DNA from 3 places in the Moritella sp. 24 genome. Region 2 is predicted to be linked to each of the others. Evidence: predicted binding sites of a transcription regulator. Region 2 holds the regulator's gene; each other region holds the start of a gene.
What was found. The regulator MetJ, encoded in region 2, represses methionine synthesis genes. The targets are predictions, from matches to a motif close to TAGACGTCTAGACGTCTA.
Positions count from the first base shown of each region.

Region 1: metN (methionine ABC transporter ATP-binding protein MetN) is a predicted target of MetJ. The motif match lies at 3,873-3,890, and genes of this name have one in related genera.
Region 3: metE (5-methyltetrahydropteroyltriglutamate--homocysteine S-methyltransferase) is a predicted target of MetJ. The motif match lies at 4,475-4,492, and genes of this name have one in related genera.

Region 1 is NZ_CP056123.1:725,212-731,791, forward strand. It holds gene HWV00_RS03395 (hypothetical protein) at 97-1,083, opposite strand; gene metQ (methionine ABC transporter substrate-binding lipoprotein MetQ) at 1,235-2,041, opposite strand; gene HWV00_RS03405 (methionine ABC transporter permease) at 2,073-2,729, opposite strand; gene metN (methionine ABC transporter ATP-binding protein MetN) at 2,719-3,753, opposite strand; gene gmhB (D-glycero-beta-D-manno-heptose 1,7-bisphosphate 7-phosphatase) at 4,018-4,575, shown strand; rRNA gene HWV00_RS03420 (16S ribosomal RNA) at 4,895-6,439, shown strand; tRNA gene HWV00_RS03425 (tRNA-Glu) at 6,559-6,580, shown strand, end outside.
Region 2 is NZ_CP056123.1:4,493,155-4,499,734, reverse strand. It holds gene priA (primosomal protein N') at 1-447, opposite strand, end outside; gene rpmE (50S ribosomal protein L31) at 680-892, shown strand; gene HWV00_RS20155 (malic enzyme-like NAD(P)-binding protein) at 1,299-2,540, shown strand; gene HWV00_RS20150 (RNA-binding S4 domain-containing protein) at 2,646-3,293, shown strand; gene metJ (met regulon transcriptional regulator MetJ) at 3,406-3,732, opposite strand; gene HWV00_RS20140 (bifunctional aspartate kinase/homoserine dehydrogenase II) at 3,910-6,333, shown strand; gene metF (methylenetetrahydrofolate reductase) at 6,465-6,580, shown strand, end outside.
Region 3 is NZ_CP056123.1:1,815,464-1,822,043, reverse strand. It holds gene HWV00_RS08230 (cell wall metabolism sensor histidine kinase WalK) at 1-866, shown strand, start outside; gene HWV00_RS08225 (hypothetical protein) at 1,095-2,306, shown strand; gene HWV00_RS08220 (response regulator) at 2,586-3,383, shown strand; gene HWV00_RS08215 (LysR family transcriptional regulator) at 3,443-4,360, opposite strand; gene metE (5-methyltetrahydropteroyltriglutamate--homocysteine S-methyltransferase) at 4,561-6,580, shown strand, end outside.

The DNA.
Region 1 (6,580 bases), 870 kb from region 2:
ATGAGAGCGCCAGACTATTAGTTCTATCGCATTACGTATTTTTCACATCTTATTCTATTTGCAAGGAAAGTGTGGCAGAAAAACTCAAATGTGTGGTCAATATAATGATTCGCTAATCAATTTTGTGTTTGAAGAAAGTATTTTATCTAACTTTATTTTTGACCCTGATATAACAGTATATTGGTTTTGATTAATGATGATTTTTTGGCCTTCAACCCCACTGCGACTGTCAATCGTTAACCACACGGGAGATACGCTACCTATACTGTCTGAAGGGTAAAGCATGAAGAGTTCATATTCAGGTGCAAGTTGACTAATCAGTGTTGCTAATAATAATACTTTTTCATCACTGTCTGCTTCATTCGTCTTTAACACACTGATTGGTGAAAAGAAGCTATCGTCATGTTCTTTCCTATCTGGAATAGCGTAAACCCAATGTTGTGCATTTTTTACCGCAGTTGTGAATGATTGCTGCTTGGCGAGTTGTGCCGCGATATCTTTTAAATAAGCCCTATATTCATAAAAAAGCTGAGAGTAATTAGGTCTCACGCAAGGTAAGTCTTCATCATCAGGGTGAACGCAGGGGGTTATTTTTAGGTGATAAAAGGCATCGTTTTGATATTGATTATAAGCTTGCCAAAATAGCTGTGATGAATTGCTCTCATCTTTATTTGTAAATGCGTATTTTATGTTTGTTATTTTATCTTGTTCATCAGGGGTATAAAAATTAATACGTTCAATTGCAAACTCGAGCCTAGGTGTTAAGTAGGTATGGATCGCTTTAATTGGGTAGCTTAATGAAAATGACAGCTTATAACTGTCGAGTAATGATGTTTCGACAATATCAGTATCAAAGAATGATTTTATTTTTAAGTTCTTACCTTCTTTATCTGTCCATTGCCAATTGATTGAAAATGAATTGGTTTCACTATTTGGTAAGCTAATGAGGCTTGAGGAAGCAAGGTTATTACGTTCATCTGTATCGCCTGAAAGAGAGGCCATGACGGGTATCGAGATGAAAATCATTATGCTTGTGGTAATAGATGGCCACAAAGCTGCTTTGTTCAATAAAGAGTTGGGCATTTAATGAATCTCTGAAAACGAACGATTCACTAAGCTTGGTAGAAAATGTGATTGATATCAAAAAAAATACAGAATAAATTTTGTTATCAACCACACCTGTTCTTAATTATTATGACTATTAGGCGACACTTTTATGTGTAATAAAAGTGGATTACCAGCCTTTTACGATAGCATTGTTAAATAATTTCTTCGCTTCGTCATATACTTCTTGAGTTTGGAACGCAGCAACAAACTGTTTTACTTTTTCTGAATCTTTATTGTCATTACGCGCAACAATTAAGTTTACGTATGGAGATTCTTTATCTTCAACAAAGATGCCATCTTTAGTTGGTGATAAACCAATTTTTGTTGCGAATGTTGTATTGATAACCGCAATAGTTACATCTTGTAAGTTACGCGCTAATAAAGCAGCTTCTAATTTTACAATTTCAACACCAAATGGGTTTGCAATAATATCTAACTCTGTTGCTTTAATACCTGCGCCAGCTTTAAGTGAAATGATACCTTGCTGTTCAAGTAGTAGTAATGAACGACCTAAGTTTGTTGGATCATTCGGTACCGCAATTTTGTTGCCTTCTTTTAGCTCATCAACCGTTTTGATTGATGAAGAGTAAGCTGCAATTGGATAAACAAATGTATTTGCTACAGATGTAATATCATAACCACGTTGTTCAATTTGTGCGTCTAGGTAAGGCTTATGCTGGAAAGCATTGACGTCAATACTGCCTTCTTCTAATGCACGGTTAGGAGTTACATAATCGGTGAAAGTAACAATTTCGATATCGAGATTGTATTTTTCTTTTGCGATTGTTTTTGCAATTTCAACTACTTCAGCTTCAGGACCTGCCATCGCACCGACTTTTAATACACTTGACTCTTTGTCGCCACTACATGCACTTAATAGAACACTTGATGCGATTGCTGTTACTGATACTAATTTTTTTATTGAAAAATCCATGATTATTATTTCCTTGAGTAGTTAAAATTTATTATCTGTGGTCGACTTTACTGACTAAGCGCTCACCAAATGATTGGATAATCTGTACGATAATGACAAGTAAGATAACGGTGATTAAAATAATTGACGGGTTAAAACCGATATAACCATGTTGAATCCCCACATCACCTAAGCCACCGCCACCAACAGTACCGGCCATTGCAGAGTAGTTAACGAGCGTGACTAACGTGATTGTAACGCTGTTGATAATACCTGGCATTGCTTCTGGAATGAGCACTTTCATTATAATTTGTAGTGGCGTTGCACCCATTGTTTGTGCTGCTTCTACCAAACCCGTTGGAACATCTAATAAAGCCCCTTCTATTAATCGTGCAATGAACGGAATTGAAGCCACTGTTAATGGAACAATCATTGCGCCAGTACCGATTGACGAGCCAACAATTAAACGCGTAAAGGGAATAATAGCGACAAGTAAAATAATGAAAGGCACTGAACGACCGACATTTACAATCACACTTAATACGTTGTTTAATTTTTTGTTTTCTAAAATACCGTTAGCTTTTGTTACGTGCAGTAAAATACCTGTCGGCATACCAAGTAAACAAGCGATTGCAGCAGATATACCAACCATTACAAGTGTTTCGATGGTTGCGGTAAAAAGTAAATTAATCATTTGCTCAGTCGACATAACCGATAACCTCTACATTAACTGCGTGTTGTTGAAAAAACGCTTTTGCAGCGACTGTGTTTTCTTTATTACCAATCAACTCTGCTAGCATATAGCCAAATTTGATGCCGCCTGCAAATTCAATATCTGCACTTAGGATGTTCACATCAACGTTTAGTGTTCGACTAACTTCAGAAATAACGGCAGAGTCAACACTGTTACCTGTGAAGCCTAAACGTACTAACGGCATTGAGTTATCTGTTCTATTTAACGAAAGACGTTGCTTGTATTCATCCGGAATTTCAAGGTTAATCGTTGCTTCGATAAATATTTGCGCTAACTCTGTTTCTGGATTCGCGAAAAAGTTAGCAACGGTGTTTTGTTCAATTAATTCGCCTTTATCAATAATCGCTACTTTATGGCAAATATTTTTTACTACTTCCATCTCATGTGTGATGAGTAGGATCGTTAAACCTAAGCGCTCATTAATATCTTTTAATAACGCTAAAATTGATTTTGTTGTACTTGGATCCAGTGCTGATGTTGCTTCGTCACACAGTAATACTTTAGGTTCAGATGCTAACGCTCGTGCAATCGCAACACGTTGTTTCTGACCACCACTTAATTCAGAAGGGTAGGCGTTATGCTTTGTCGCTAAACCAACTAATTCAAGAAGAGGTGCGATTTTATTTTTAATTTCATTTTTATCAATACCAGCTAATTCAAGTGGTAGTGCAACGTTATCAAACACGGTGCGTGATGATAATAAGTTGAAGTGTTGAAATATCATGCCTATTTGGCGTCTTGCAGCACATAGCTCTGCTTTACTTAATTGGGTTAATTCCACACCATCAAGTTGAATTGAACCTGATGTTGGTGTTTCAAGTAAATTAACACAACGTATTAATGTACTTTTACCAGCACCTGATGAACCAATTACACCGAATATTTCACCTTTATTAACGTTTAAGTTAACGTCTTTCAAGGCATAAACAGGCTTATCTGTAGTTTCAAATATTTTATTTATATTTGCTAGTTTGATCATTTCAACGCCTAAAATGAAAAGTAAGAATTAATATATAAGGTTAGATATTAATTCTTTATTTATAAGTAATAACTGGATACATATGCTAAATAGTTCATCACTCAAAGTCAATGGACTTTTTTACATCTAGACGTCTAAACGTTCTTTTATATCATTCTGGGTAGTAAAAGTCGGATGAAAGATTAAAAAGGTATCGATTGCGAAATTTTGATGACATGAAATAATGGCTGATTGAATTCAATAGATAAGTAAAGGTTGAAAATAATGGCAACTCCAGCTGTGTTTTTAGATCGTGATGGCGTAATTAATAAAGATAAAGGTTATGTGTCACAAATTGATGATTTTGAGTTTATTGACGGCAGTATTGAAGCGATGCAGTTATTAAAGCAGCATGGCTACTTACTTGTTGTGATCACTAATCAGTCCGGTATTGCACGTGGTTATTATACCGAAGATGAATTTATGACGTTAACCGAATGGATGGATTGGTCGCTGGCTGATCGTGGTGTTGATCTTGATGGTATTTATTTTTGTCCTCATCATCCAGAAAAAGGCATTGGTGATTATAAGCAAGATTGTTTATGTCGTAAGCCAAATACGGGGATGTTAGATAGTGCAGCGGAAGAACTTGATATTGATTTTGCTAACTCGTATTTAGTGGGTGATAAATTATCAGATATTCAAGCGGGTAAAAAGTCACAACTTAAAGCAAACTACTTGGTATCGACAGGTAAAGTATTGTGTGAAAAAGGCGCTGAAGAAGCAGATGGTGTATTTGCTGACTTATTATCAGCGGCTAAATTAATAGTAAATGGATACTAACTGTTCATTATTTGAGCGTTTTAGATTTATTTTATAAAATGACTTGCGATTAAAGCTCGGATCTCTATAATCGCTCCTCACTGACACGGCAACAGTCGTTCGGTATGTTCTTTAACAATTTATTCAAGCAATCTGTGTGAGTACTTACAGAGATATAATGACCAAAAATTATATCAATGTAATTATGAACATTAAATTAAATCGAAAGATTTGGTTTTATAAACAACAAACCTCGGTTTGTTGTTGAAGTACAGAATTCATTGAGCCGACTTGATACTTATTATCAGTAATGATTTTAGGCATCAGTCAAAAAAACTTTTAATTGAAGAGTTTGATCATGGCTCAGATTGAACGCTGGCGGTAGGCTTAACACATGCAAGTCGAGCGGAAACGAAGAATAGCTTGCTATTCTGGCGTCGAGCGGCGGACGGGTGAGTAATGCTTGGGAATCTGCCTAGTCGAGGGGGACAACAGTTGGAAACGACTGCTAATACCGCATACGACCTACGGGTGAAAGGGGGCCTCTTCTTGAAAGCTCTCGCGACTAGATGAGCCCAAGTGGGATTAGCTTGTTGGTGAGGTAAGAGCTCACCAAGGCGACGATCCCTAGCTGGTCTGAGAGGATGATCAGCCACACTGGAACTGAGACACGGTCCAGACTCCTACGGGAGGCAGCAGTGGGGAATATTGCACAATGGAGGAAACTCTGATGCAGCCATACCGCGTGTATGAAGAAGGCCTTCGGGTTGTAAAGTACTTTCAGCGAGGAGGAAAGGTAAGTAGTTAATAACTGCTTACTGTGACGTTACTCGCAGAAGAAGCACCGGCTAACTCCGTGCCAGCAGCCGCGGTAATACGGAGGGTGCAAGCGTTAATCGGAATTACTGGGCGTAAAGCGCATGCAGGCGGTTTGTTAAGCGAGATGTGAAAGCCCCGGGCTCAACCTGGGAACTGCATTTCGAACTGGCAAACTAGAGTTCTTGAGAGGGTGGTAGAATTTCAGGTGTAGCGGTGAAATGCGTAGAGATCTGAAGGAATACCAGTGGCGAAGGCGGCCACCTGGCAAGTAACTGACGCTCAGATGCGAAAGCGTGGGTAGCAAACGGGATTAGATACCCCGGTAGTCCACGCCGTAAACGATGTCTACTCGGAGTTTGGTTCCTTGAGAACTGGGCTCTTAAGCTAACGCATTAAGTAGACCGCCTGGGGAGTACGGCCGCAAGGTTAAAACTCAAATGAATTGACGGGGGCCCGCACAAGCGGTGGAGCATGTGGTTTAATTCGATGCAACGCGAAGAACCTTACCTACTCTTGACATCCATAGAACTTTTCAGAGATGAATTGGTGCCTTCGGGAACTATGAGACAGGTGCTGCATGGCTGTCGTCAGCTCGTGTTGTGAAATGTTGGGTTAAGTCCCGCAACGAGCGCAACCCTTATCCTTATTTGCCAGCACGTAATGGTGGGAACTCTAAGGAGACTGCCGGTGATAAACCGGAGGAAGGTGGGGACGACGTCAAGTCATCATGGCCCTTACGAGTAGGGCTACACACGTGCTACAATGGCGCATACAAAGGGCTGCAAACCAGCGATGGTAAGCGAATCCCATAAAGTGCGTCGTAGTCCGGATTGGGGTCTGCAACTCGACCCCATGAAGTCGGAATCGCTAGTAATCGTGAATCAGAATGTCACGGTGAATACGTTCCCGGGCCTTGTACACACCGCCCGTCACACCATGGGAGTGGGCTGCACCAGAAGTCATTAGCTTAACCTTCGGGAGGGCGATGACCACGGTGTGGTTCATGACTGGGGTGAAGTCGTAACAAGGTAGCCCTAGGGGAACCTGGGGCTGGATCACCTCCTTACGTAAAGTTGTTAATTTTTGTAAGTGCCCACACAAATTGCTTGAATAGAAACGTTAAAGACAATCTTATGAAAATAAGATAACGATTGGGATGAAATCCAGTCGTAGAAAGTAAATTGTGTCCCGTTCGTCTAGAGGCCTA
Region 2 (6,580 bases):
ACCTGTTTCAGCCAATAGCTTGATCGTTTGTAGCTGGGCAGGGGTTAAACGGTTGAGTTCTTGTGCCGTCAGTTCATGTGCGTTATCGGTCAGTTCCCAGAATGTGTAGCTGTTTAACTTTGCCGATTCTAACTTTCGTAATAATACCGGTAAAGCTTGTGCGATCACTTCACCAATCGGGTAATGGTAATAATCTGCACACCAACTAAAAAATGCCAGCATCTCTGCTGATAAAATTGCTTTGTCATCGAGAATGTTAATGACAGGTTTTAATTTCGCCAGTGGAAACTCACTGTCATTTTTGGTTGCTAATGCAATGCCGATTAATTGCTTATTCATGAAAGGAACACAGACCCGCATACCAGCCTGAATGTGCATATCTTCAGAATAAATATAATCAAACGTTCTGTTTAAATGGACGGGAACGGCAACGGCAACAACGGGCATGAACTTAACTCTCTTTTACGGCTTAAATCTGTATCTCAGCAAACAGTTTACGGCTGTTAACTAGGTAATGTCTTGATATTTTCTGTTTAATGTTCTAATTGCAGTTTATTTATGCATCAGCTATTGATATTGAGGGGTAAGATCCTATATTATTCGCATCCTAAAAATTCTATAACTTTATGTGGTGTCTGGCAGTGTTTCAGATGGCGACATAACCAAAATTGAGGTTTCTATGAAACAAGGTATCCACCCAGAGTACACAGCTATCGAAGCTAAATGTTCATGCGGTAACGTTTTCACTATGGGTTCTACTCGTGGCAAAAACATCACTCTAGACGTATGTTCAAACTGTCACCCATTCTACACTGGTAAGCAACGTACTGTTGATACTGGCGGTCGTGTTGACAAATTCAACAAGCGTTTTGGCGCTCTTGCTGCAAAATAATAATTGTATTTATACAATTTATTACAGTGAATCAAAAAGGTACCTTAGGGTGCCTTTTTTTATACCTGAAAAATGGTTTGAAACATTTATAAAACGTAGATTTAACCTCTTTGAGTGCATTTGATTAAAAATGTTCTTCTAAAATTATCAAATCATATAAAAATAAACACTTCGTACCAGTGCAAAGGTAGAATAAACAACTTAAATTAATGTAGAATCATGGCAACAATATTATTACCTAGTTTAGCTCAGTATAAAATAAAAGAGAGCTGTGTTAAATTAATGTTAAATGTTTTAATGTTGAATTCGATTATTATTTTTTTCCCCCTACGTTGTTTCTCACGTCTTGTTATTCTTGAATTAAGGCGATGAGTTATGTGCATTCATTTTATTCAGGATATTGCGTATGTCAGACCTCAGACAGCAAGCATTGGATTACCATGCGAACCCTAAACCAGGCAAAATTGCTATTCAACTCACTACGTCGGCAGAAACAGCTGATGATCTTTCTTTAGCATATAGCCCAGGTGTTGCAGAGCCAGTGCGAGAAATTGCAGCTAATCCTGATGATGCTTACAAATATACTGCAAAAGGTAACCTTGTTGCGGTTATCTCAAATGGTACCGCTATTTTAGGCTTAGGTAATTTAGGCCCATTAGCGTCTAAACCTGTGATGGAAGGTAAAGCGTTATTGTTTAAACGTTTTGCTGATATTGATTCGATTGATATTGAAGTTAAGCACCGCACATCAGAAGAATTTATTGATACGGTTGCTAATATTGCCGATACATTCGGTGGTATTAATCTAGAAGATATTAAAGCGCCAGAATGTTTTGAAATTGAAAAAGCACTGATTTCTCGTTGTAAGATCCCTGTATTCCATGATGATCAACATGGTACTGCGATTGTTACTGCCGCGGGTATGATCAATGCGTTAGATGTTCAAGGTAAAGATATCACTGAAGCAGTTATTGTTTGTATGGGCGCGGGTGCTGCGGCAATTGCCTGTATGGAATTATTGATTTCATGTGGTGCACAACGTGAAAAAATCTACATGTTAGATCGTAAAGGTGTGATTCATACTCGCCGCGATGACATTAACGAATATAAGCAGCGTTTTGCGAATAATACTGATAAACGTACATTACAAGATGCAATTAATGGTGCAGACGTATTTGTTGGTGTGTCTGGCCCAAATGTACTATCTGCTGATGATGTTAAGTTAATGGCTGATAACCCTATTATTTTTGCATGTTCAAACCCAGATCCAGAAATCAAACCTGAATTAGCACATGCTGCTCGCCAAGATTTGATCATGGCAACAGGCCGTTCGGATTACCCAAACCAAGTTAATAACGTATTATGTTTCCCGTTTATTTTCCGTGGCGCATTAGACTCGCGTGCGAGTGTGATTAATGAAGCGATGAAAGTAGCTGCGGTACATGCAATCCGTAAAATTGCGAAAGAAGAAGTACCTGAATCAGTATTAATTGCATCAGGCGCAACATCATTGGAATTTGGTAAAGAGTATATTATTCCAAAACCAATGGACCCTCGTTTATTGCCACGTGTTGCACGTGCTGTTGCATTGGCTGCGGTAGAGACGGGCGTATCACGTATCGAACTACCTGAAAATTACATGCTATAAGCAAATAGTATCGTTTTCACAAACGCCAAGGTTTATCCTTGGCGTTTGCATTTCTAGCCTTATACTTGTATAAAGACCCGCTATTTGCTCACATTTAAGGTTCCCATGTCTGAAGAATATGAAATTGAAGTTATCCCTGTTGTTGTTGCTGAAGAACCAATTGAATTATATAAAATTTTAAAAATTGAAAATCTAGCGACATCAGGCAGTGAAGCGAAAAACTATATTGCAGACGGTTATGTGTATGTGAATGGTGAAGTTGAAACACGCAAACGTAAAAAGATTATGTTTGGCGATATCATCGGCTTTAATGGTGAAGCTTTTCAAGTAATGTCAGCGGAAGAGCTTGCTGAATATGATCATGCCGAAGAAGACGAACAGCAAGGTTATGAAGATGATGCTGAATACTTCACTGAAGAAGAGTTTGTTGATCCTGCTGCTCTAGCGTCTGATTCTGTTGCAACATACATGTCAGAAAATGGTCTTACAGAAAGCGACTTCACAGAGCATAATGATGTTGAGCAAGATGTTGCTGACGCTGTAGAACACGAGACTATTGTACCTGTACCTGTACCTGTATCGGTAGCGCCGGCTGCCAAGCCTGTTGTTGAAAGCATTCCTGTTGATACTTGGGAACAGCCTGAAAAGAAGAAAAAGAAAAAATCTGAAGCTAAAGCTAAACAAGTAAAAGCAGTTGAACCGAAATCTGTTGAGAAAAAGAAAAAAGGCCGTGCGGCACCTTTTAGTTTTTAATGACTCTTTAACGAAATAAAATATCTATTGGGTAGGTGAAATGCGTACCCGTTAGATCAAAACAGGCTCCTGATTAGGAGCCTGTTTAATTTGTAACTGTGTATTCTATCGATTAATCATCTGATTCTAAATAATCATCAATATTGATACCGAGTGCAAGCATCTGTGCTTTCGCTTCTGCAGGGATACTATCTGGCTTGTCTTTCGTTAAATCTTCATCTTCAGGTAATGGTTGACCTGTATAAGCATGTAAAAATGCTTCACATAACAATTCACTGTTAGTCGCATGACGTTGATTATTAATCTGACGGCGAGTTCTTTCATCTGTTAGTACTTTTAATACTTTCAAAGGAATTGAAACAGTAATCTTTTTGACCTGCTCACTCTTTTTCCCATGCTCGGCATAGGGGCTAATATACTCGCCATTCCACTTCGTCATTTTTGACCTTTGCGTAAATTATTATTTAATGAATAAGTAATAAGTCTACCTTTGAATTTGATTATTGGCAATCAGTATGTAAAGAGCTCTAGACGTCTATTGACCTTTTGTAGCCGAATGGTGTATGTTTTGAGGTACTGGTAATACACTAATTCTATATTAAGTCTGGGAGAACGCATGGACGCAGTGAAGCGTAGTATTCATAAATTTGGTGGCAGTAGTTTAGCTGATGCTACCTGTTATCGTCGCGTGTTGACGATTATTAGTCAGCACACCAACGCTCGCGATCTTATTGTTGTTTCTGCCGCTGGCAAGACCACGAATCAATTGTTGGAGTTATTACAATTGGCTGAAGATGGTGATCAAGCTGCATCTGATCGCCTTATTGCGACGTGCGAGTACCAAAAAAAACTGATTAAAGAATTGTTAAGTGATGAATTGTGCGAACAGCTCATCGCTGCACTACAAGATGATATTCATACCATTGGTCATCTATTAGAAACAAGTCTTGATCGATATGCTAAAAATCAAATTCTTGCCCATGGTGAAGTGTGGTCTGCACGTTTATTAGCGGCATTATTAAATCAAGCTGAATTGCCAGCCGATGACTTAGACTCCCGCTTATTTTTGACTACTGAATTAGCGGCACAGCCAATTGTTGATGAAACCTTATCTCGACAGAAGCTCACTCATTGTTTAGAGAGTTTAACCGGGCGAGTTGTTGTGACTGGTTTTATTGCTGGTGATAGACAACAGCGTACAGTGACGTTAGGTCGGAATGGTTCTGATTACTCTGCAACATTATTGGCAGCATTAGTCGATGCACATCAAACGACGATTTGGAGTGATGTTGCAGGCGTATTTAGTGCTGATCCTCGTCGCGTAAAAGATGCTGAACTACAAACCAAACTGTCACTTGATGAAGCAGCTGAGCTAGCGCGTTTAGGCTCTCCGGTATTGCATGCTCGTACATTACAACCTGTTGTTGAGAGTCGGCAGCATGTACAGTTACGTTGCAGCTACACTCCTGATGAAGGGTCAACTCAGATTCACCGTCGTTTACCAAAAGGTAAAGGCGCGAAAATTGTCACTTCGATTGATGATCTCCACTTAGTGGATGTGGAGTTTAGTGCTGAGTCTGATTACCAACAAGAATATAATCAGTTAATTATACTGTTAGCACAGCAACAGCTATCACCTATCTGTATTAAACGTCGCCCGACAGATAATCGGGTTCGATTAGGTTATACCGCTGAAATTGTTGAGTTTGCACTGGCTGCATTACAAGAATATAAGCAACAAACAACCAGTGCCGTGACAATTGAGCATGTGAGTGGTTTTTGCATGGTGGCGTTGGTCGGATCGGGTGTCACGGATAATGCCTTACAATCACATCAATTCTATCAATTAATCTCAGAGCACAATCTAACATTTGTACAAACAGGTGAGAACCACTTAAGCATTTGTGCTGTGTTACAGCAAGTGGTGCTAGAGCCTTTATTGAAAGAGTTACATACCGCGTTATTCAAACAGCCTCGACGTATTGGTGTTGTGCTATTTGGAAAAGGGAATATCGGCGCCGGTTGGTTATCCTTGTTCGCAGAACAAATGCATAAAGTGCCTGAACAACAAAATGTAGAACTGTGTTTATGCGGTGTTTATGGTTCGCGAGGCGGGGTATTAGATTTTAACGGTCTGGATGCGACAAGGGTACTAGACACCTTCCAACCTGAACCGTTTGTGTGGGAACAGCTGCTATCTAATTTAGCATTACATCCGTTTGATGAGCTTGTGATTATTGATATTACAGCGAGTGAAGCCGTTAGCTATTATTACCCTGAATTCGCACAACATGGATTCCACCTTATTTCTGCTAATAAATTTGCTGGTGCAGCAAAGAGCGAGTTTTATAACCGTGTTCAGCAAAGTTTTTCTGATAATGAATGTCATTGGTTATATAACGCAACGGTTGGTGCTGGCCTGCCGATTCAATCATCAATGGATATGCTACAGTATAGTGGCGATCAGGTTACTGCCGTAAGCGGTATTTTCTCCGGTACCCTGTCTTGGTTATTCCAGCAATATGATGGTGAGGTTGGGTTTTCGCAGTTAGTGGAGCAGGCGTGGCAACAAGGTTTAACTGAGCCAGATCCGCGTGAAGACTTATCAGGAAAAGATGTACAACGTAAATTGCTTATCTTGAGCCGTGAAGCCGGTTATGAGATGGAGTTGAGTGATATAAAGCTAGAGTCATTGGTATCTGAAGAGTTAATGAGTTTTAAGGTGGATGAGTTTTTAGAGCATTGTGAAGATTTAGACGCCAAAATATTACGCATGTTTAACAAGGCTAAAAAACAAGGGTTGGTATTGCGTTATGTGGCGAGATTCAGTCATAAAGCCGGTGCTCAAGTTGGCTTGGAGTTCTTAGAGCCTACTCACCCATTTGCAAACCTATTACCTTGCGATAATATCTTTTCTATAAACAGTCATTGGTATCGCCATAACCCATTAGTCATTCAAGGTCCAGGTGCTGGTAAAGACGTGACAGCTGGGGCAATCCAGTCTGATCTATTCCAATTGTGTAAATTATTTTCTCGTTAATTTATCGATTTAGTCAGTATGCACATAATTCATGTTTAAGATGAATTATGTGCGTTGACTTTATTAGGTAAAGTTGTGATTATTAAGACGTACAGAGCTATGGACGTCTAAACATCTTAAGGGAATAACGTATGAGTTTTCACAACGCACAAAATATTGAAGTATTGAATCAAAGTGTTTCTGAATTGGGACGTGATATTAACGTTTCATTTGAATTTTTCCCGCCAAACTCACCAGCAATGACGTC
Region 3 (6,580 bases), 2.0 Mb from region 2:
TAGTTCGACCAGTGAGCCAGCTTGATAAAGATATGACAAACTTTATTAACAGTGATTTTTCAACCGTATCGAAATTAGCGCCACGTCAATATGCGGCCAATGAAATCATCAACTTGCACAACAATTTTTCATCATTGGAAAATAAGATCCATAAACAATTAACTCAGATAAAATCGACCGAACAACTGCGTCGAGAAATGCTGTCACATATATCGCACGATTTAAAAACACCACTTGCATCATTGAAAGGTTATTTAGAAACATGGTTATTACAATATCCAGAAGCAGCAGGTAGTGACTTCATCCAAGTCGCACAAAAGAATGCCAACCAATTACAGCGTCTTGTCGAGCAGATCATTGAACTTGCGCAATTAGACAGTAATACCGTTAGCTTATATCAAGAACCTGTTGCTGTTGCTGAACTCGCACAAGATGTATTAAGCAAATTCCAACTCCAAGCAGAACAAAAAAATATCACCTTGTCTGTTGAGCCAAAAGATCCAAGCTTACAAGCCATTGCTGATATAGCTAAATTGGAGCGTGTACTAACCAATCTTGTAGATAATGCGCTAAGGCATTGTCAATCTGGTGACAGTATTAAAATCCATCTGCAACCTAAGGATAACCAGCTTATTATAAGCATTGCCGATTCAGGTGTTGGGATCCCCAAAGAAGATGTAGACCGTATTTTTGATGCGCATTTTAGAGCTAAAAACACGGTAAATGGGCAACAAGGTAATTCAGGATTAGGACTCGCAATCGTGTCTAAGTTACTGTCGCTACATCATGCTAAGATCTCAGTGTCTAGCGTGCTAAGTCAAGGAACCACCTTTAGCTTTAGCCTACCAACAAGTGCAAGCATCTAAATTTTACTGCAGTCTAGTCTTTATTAGCTAAGCTGCAGCCTTTATTTTAAATAACCTCGATACTTCCAATCTGTATATGATTTTATTGACACTCGATCATGATTTTATATAAATTTCACAACTTCGCATTATCTTTTATACCAAGTACAAAAATAGTAACTAATCTTATATAAGCCATAGCGTTACGACTAAAGTAACGCTTAATCGACTCGTTTAGGATGGATCTATATGCGAATATTTAAACTCTCTCACACCGTAATATTAATCACGCTTGTCACAGGCTGTGCTAGCTTTGAAAAAAAATCATCGGCTGACGCAGTGCCACAGCAAGTTCAAATAAGTGACACAAAACTCAGTGAACGAGTCGATAATGCGGCATCACAAGTTGAGCAACATTACGTAAAAGCGCAAAATGAGAACTACTCGTTCTACGCACCAAGCACTTGGCAATCAACTCAAAAAGACATCGTCAGTATGCGTAAACTTGTTAATGAGTTTGACCCAAATAATCAAGGGTTCTTTGGCGGTCCATCTGAGCGTGAAGTATTAGCAAGTATCTCTGAGGTCGGTAATGCGCTAACTCAAGCACAAAATACAAAAGATCAAGTCACCACATTTTTAGCCAAACAGTTAGCTGATATCGAATACCTCACGCCGAAAATTGATAAAGTACGACAAAGAGAATTTGCCACAATTAACAAAAAACTAAACCAACTCATTAGTATGATTGAAAAAGAGTACACGCTGTCACGCCAAGAAGCTTATCGCGACAAGTTACAAAAACGAATTCACACACTTGAAATTGATATAGTAACTGCAGATTATTACTCTCCCCTTGAAGAGAAATTTAACCAGTTAAATCAACAAGTCATTCCACAAAGTTACAATAGTGTATTACAAGAACTCAAGCAGCTTGATCATACGATCACAACTGAACCTCGTAATCAAAACGCTTTAGAGGGTGCGGCCAATGTAGTCGACAAAAATATTCAAAGTGCAGTGCATGTCACGACAGATGTTAATTGGATCAATTCGTTAAATAAAAAACAACGTGAACAGATTGTTCTAAATTACCGTTCTACATTAGAAGATTTAGGGCTTAAATTTCTCGACCAAGACCTTTCGAACCTGTCATATAAAGCACAAGTCAAAACGTTTGAAGTTGCACTTTCAGCTAAGTTAGCCGAGTTTGAAGTAAAAGATACTGACGTCACCACTGAAAAAGTCGAGCTTGTGGAAAGTAAACCTAAAAACAATATTACTGAGATTGAAGCGGTGAAAACAGATACAGTTGAAGTTGCTACTATTGAGGCAAGCACAGTCGAAAACAATCCTGTTAAAAATGCTTCGACGACAACCAATATTGCCAATGCTTCATCTGAAGCTGTATTAGTTGAAACAACACAAGTGACTACAAGCACCACAGTAAATAATCAATAGTGCTACAAAATCAACCTTCTATCAATCAGCCCTACCTCAGTAAAAATGAGTTAGGGCTTAATCGCTTTAAACACGTCAGGTAATATAACAAGATACTCCCCCCCCAACGCTTTTTCCTACCGTTAATTCGATTATTACCTGTCATTACTCAAATATATGCTCAAGAATAGAGTAATCAAGGTCACTATTCATAGAGGTAAAACTAGACTCTAGTGTCAACTCGCGATATTTTAAGTAGGTTAATGAATAATGATATAACCTTATATAAAAAGGAATAATATGAGTCTTGAAGTTCGTGATCTGTCTATTTTATTAATAGAGCCGTCTAGTACACAACGTAAATTTATTAGAACACAATTGCAGGACGCCGGTGTTGATAACATCGAATGTGTCGTTTCTATAGAGCAAGCAAAACAAAGTCTAACAGGGTTTATTCCTGATTTAATTATCAGTGCAATGTATTTTGAAGATGGTTCAGGGGCTGAATTTGCTGAATTCGTTAAATCAAATGTCCTCACTGAAAATATTGCCTTTATACTAATTTCAAGTGAGCAACGTTTTGCCGTTTTAGATCAAGTAAAACAGGCTGGCGCTATCGCTATTTTACCAAAACCATTCAAATTTGTTGATTTACAGCGCGCACTTAATGCCACACTAAGCTATATCGAAGAAGATGAAATTGAATTAGATTTATATGACGTTACCGCGTTAAAAGTACTGGTTGTCGATGATAGTCTAACAGCAAGAAAACATATCTGTCGCGTACTGAGCAGCATGGGAATTGTAGGTATTACTGCCGCTGAAAATGGCGTGGAAGCATTAGAATACTTAGCACAAAACACATTTGATTTGATTGTCACCGACTACAACATGCCAGAAATGGATGGTAAGGAATTAATTGAAAAGATCAGGATGAATCCTGAATTATCTTATCTACCAATTATGATGGTGACATCTGAAGAAGGTAGCGCGCAGTTATCTGCAGTAAAACAAGCTGGTGTATCTGCACTTTGCGATAAACCTTTCGATATTGATACCGTTAGAATGCTTGTGCAGCAACTCTTAAATGAGCAATAGCAGTACATATATACATAAAAGGGACCACCTGATGATCCCTCTTCCGCTATCGTTCCAGATTAAATCGCCGTTTTAATGCCTTTCAACTGTTGAAATGAACTTGCTTTCGCATCTTTTAAAAATTCAACCATATAAGGCATTTCCAGTTGTTCAACCCGAATGGCCGCATACAGGGTTGTCCAACAGCTTTCTTCACCCAGCGGTTTCGCTAAAATATAATCTTTTTCTAAATATTCGGTTAACGCCCAGTTAGGTAATGCCGCAACACCACGCCCGCTGGCCACCAGCTGTAGCATCATAATCGTTAATTCAGCATGACGAATTGCATTGGGTGACACGCCCGCAGGGTCTAAAAATAAATTAAAGATATCCAGTCGTTCTTGCTCAACAGGGTATGTAATTAAAGTTTCAGTGATTAAGTCTTCAGGATCGATATAAGCCTTATCAGCAAGCGTATGATGACGACTCACAGCAAGCATTGGTTGATAGCTAAACAAGGGCTCATAATGAATACCTGAGAGTATTTGCGGGTCTGACGTCACCACTAGATCTAAATCACCTCTCTTCAAGGCCGGTAACGGGGCAAAACTGAAGCCAGAGCTCAAATCTAGCTCGACCTCTGGCCATTGGTCACGAAAGACATCAATCGCAGGCATAAGCCACTGGAAGCAGCTGTGGCATTCAATCGCCATATGTAAGCGCCCTGCATTACCGGATAACAAGCGGTTAATATCACGCTCTGTATTAGTAAACATAGGTAAGACAGATTTTGCGAGTTTAAGTACCCTTTCCCCCGCAACAGTAAAGCGTAACGGTCTTGTTTTACGAATAAACAACGCCGTATTTAAACGATCTTCAAGATCTTTTATTTGATGCGACAGTGCCGATTGCGTCATATAAAGACTTTCAGATGCTTCGACTAATGAGCCTGTTTTTTCTAATGCAATGATTGTTTTCAAATGCTTAACTTCGAGCATCGTTAATTCCCTTTTAAACGGATGACTAAATTCAGCATAATCGTAACTTCAATTTTTTTCAACTTAATCAATAAAAATATGAATTTGATTCATGTGAAATAATATTCAATACTTTAGCCATCTAAACGGCTTTACGTATCTATAACCCAGAGCATAAAGCAGTACATAAAACGAATACATCTAAGCAAATGGAGTTACAGATGGCTAAATCACATATATTAGGTTTCCCACGTATTGGTGCAGACCGTGAGTTAAAAAAAGCAATTGAGTCATATTGGAAAAATGACATCACTAAAGTTGAGTTAGAAGCCGTTGGCAAACAACTGCGCGCTAAACATTGGCAACAACAAATCGACGCTGGCTTAGACTTCATCACTGTCGGTGACTTTGCTTGGTACGATCAAGTATTAGCATTATCAGCAACCTTAGGTGTGATTCCAGCGCGTCACCAAGAAGATAACATCACGCTTGATACCTTATTCAATATGGCGCGTGGCTCTAGTCCATGCTGTGGTCAACAAGCTGCTGCATGTGAAATGACAAAATGGTTTGATACCAACTATCACTATCTTGTACCTGAACTAAACGAAGACCAAAGATTCGCGTTAAGTTACAACCAATTGATTGAAGAAATTCAAGAAGCAAAAGCACTTGGTTTCCCAATCAAAGCAAGTCTATTAGGTCCTGTCAGTTATTTATCACTAAGCAAAACTAACAGTGATTTTGATAAACTTACATTGCTACCACAACTGATTGAAACTTATCAGCAATTACTTGCTAACATCGCAGCGGAAGGTGTTGAATGGTTACAAATTGAAGAACCAATTTTAGTTCAAGACCTAACAACTGAATGGAAGCATGCATTCAAAACAAGTTATGCTGAATTAGCAAAAGGAAACAACAAACTATTACTCACTAGTTACTTTGGTGCACTAGGTGATAATACTGAACTCACATTCTCATTACCCGTTGATGGTTTCCACATTGATTTATCTCGTGCTCCAGAGCAATTAGACACAGCCTTAGTATTACTGCCTGAAACAGCGATCTTATCTGCGGGTATTGTTAACGGTCGTAATATTTGGCGTAACGATCTTGCTCAATCAATCTCTTCACTACAAGCAGCCAAAGCACAATTAGGTGAACGTCTATGGGTTGCATCGTCATGTTCATTACAGCATAGCCCTGTTGATCTTGATAACGAAACTAAGCTCGATACTGAACTTAAATCATGGTTAGCATATGCAACACAGAAACTAACAGAAGTAAGCACAATTAGCGCTATCTTAAATGGCAATCAAACGGCACAATTAAACGCCCAAGTCGAGTTATCAACGGCTGTTGTTACTTCTCGTGCTACATCGGCCCGAATTCATAACACCGCAGTACAGCAACGTGTCGCCGCGATAACAGACCAAGATGCACAACGTCATAGCCAATTTACACAGCGCATTGCGAGTCAGCAAAAAGAACTTAATCTACCCCTGTTCCCAACAACAACCATTGGCTCATTCCCACAGACCAGTGATATTCGTCAAACACGTAATCAGTTTAAACAAAACGTAATAGATCAAGACGAATACATTACGAAGATGCAAGCAGAGATCAAGGATGTTGTCGAACGCCAAGAAGCGCTGGGCCTTGATGTACTCGTACATGGTGAACCAGAACGTAATGACATGGTTGAATACTTTGGTGAATTACTCGATGGCTTTGCTTTCTCTAAAAATGGTTGGGTACAAAGTTATGGTACGCGTTGCGTTAAACCACCTATCATCTTTGGTGATATCTCTCGCCCAGCACCGATGACGGTTGCTTGGAGTCAATATGCACAAGCTCAAACAAGCAAACTAATGAAAGGGATGTTAACCGGCCCAGTCACTATCTTATGTTGGTCGTTTACTCGTGATGATATTAGCCGCGAAGAACAAACCAACCAAATTGCATTGGCAATCCGTGATGAAGTGGTTGATTTAGAGAAGGCTGGAATTAAAGTTATTCAGATTGACGAGCCAGCACTGCGTGAAGGGTTGCCACTACGTGGCAGCGAGCAGCAAGCGTATTTAGATTGGTCAACAAAAGCCTTTCGTATCAGTGCATCAGGCGTGAGAGACAACACGCAGATCCATACGCACATGTGTTACTGCGAGTTTAACGAAATTATGCCGTCAATTGCCGCATTAGATGCCGATGTGATCACGATTGAAACATCACGATCTA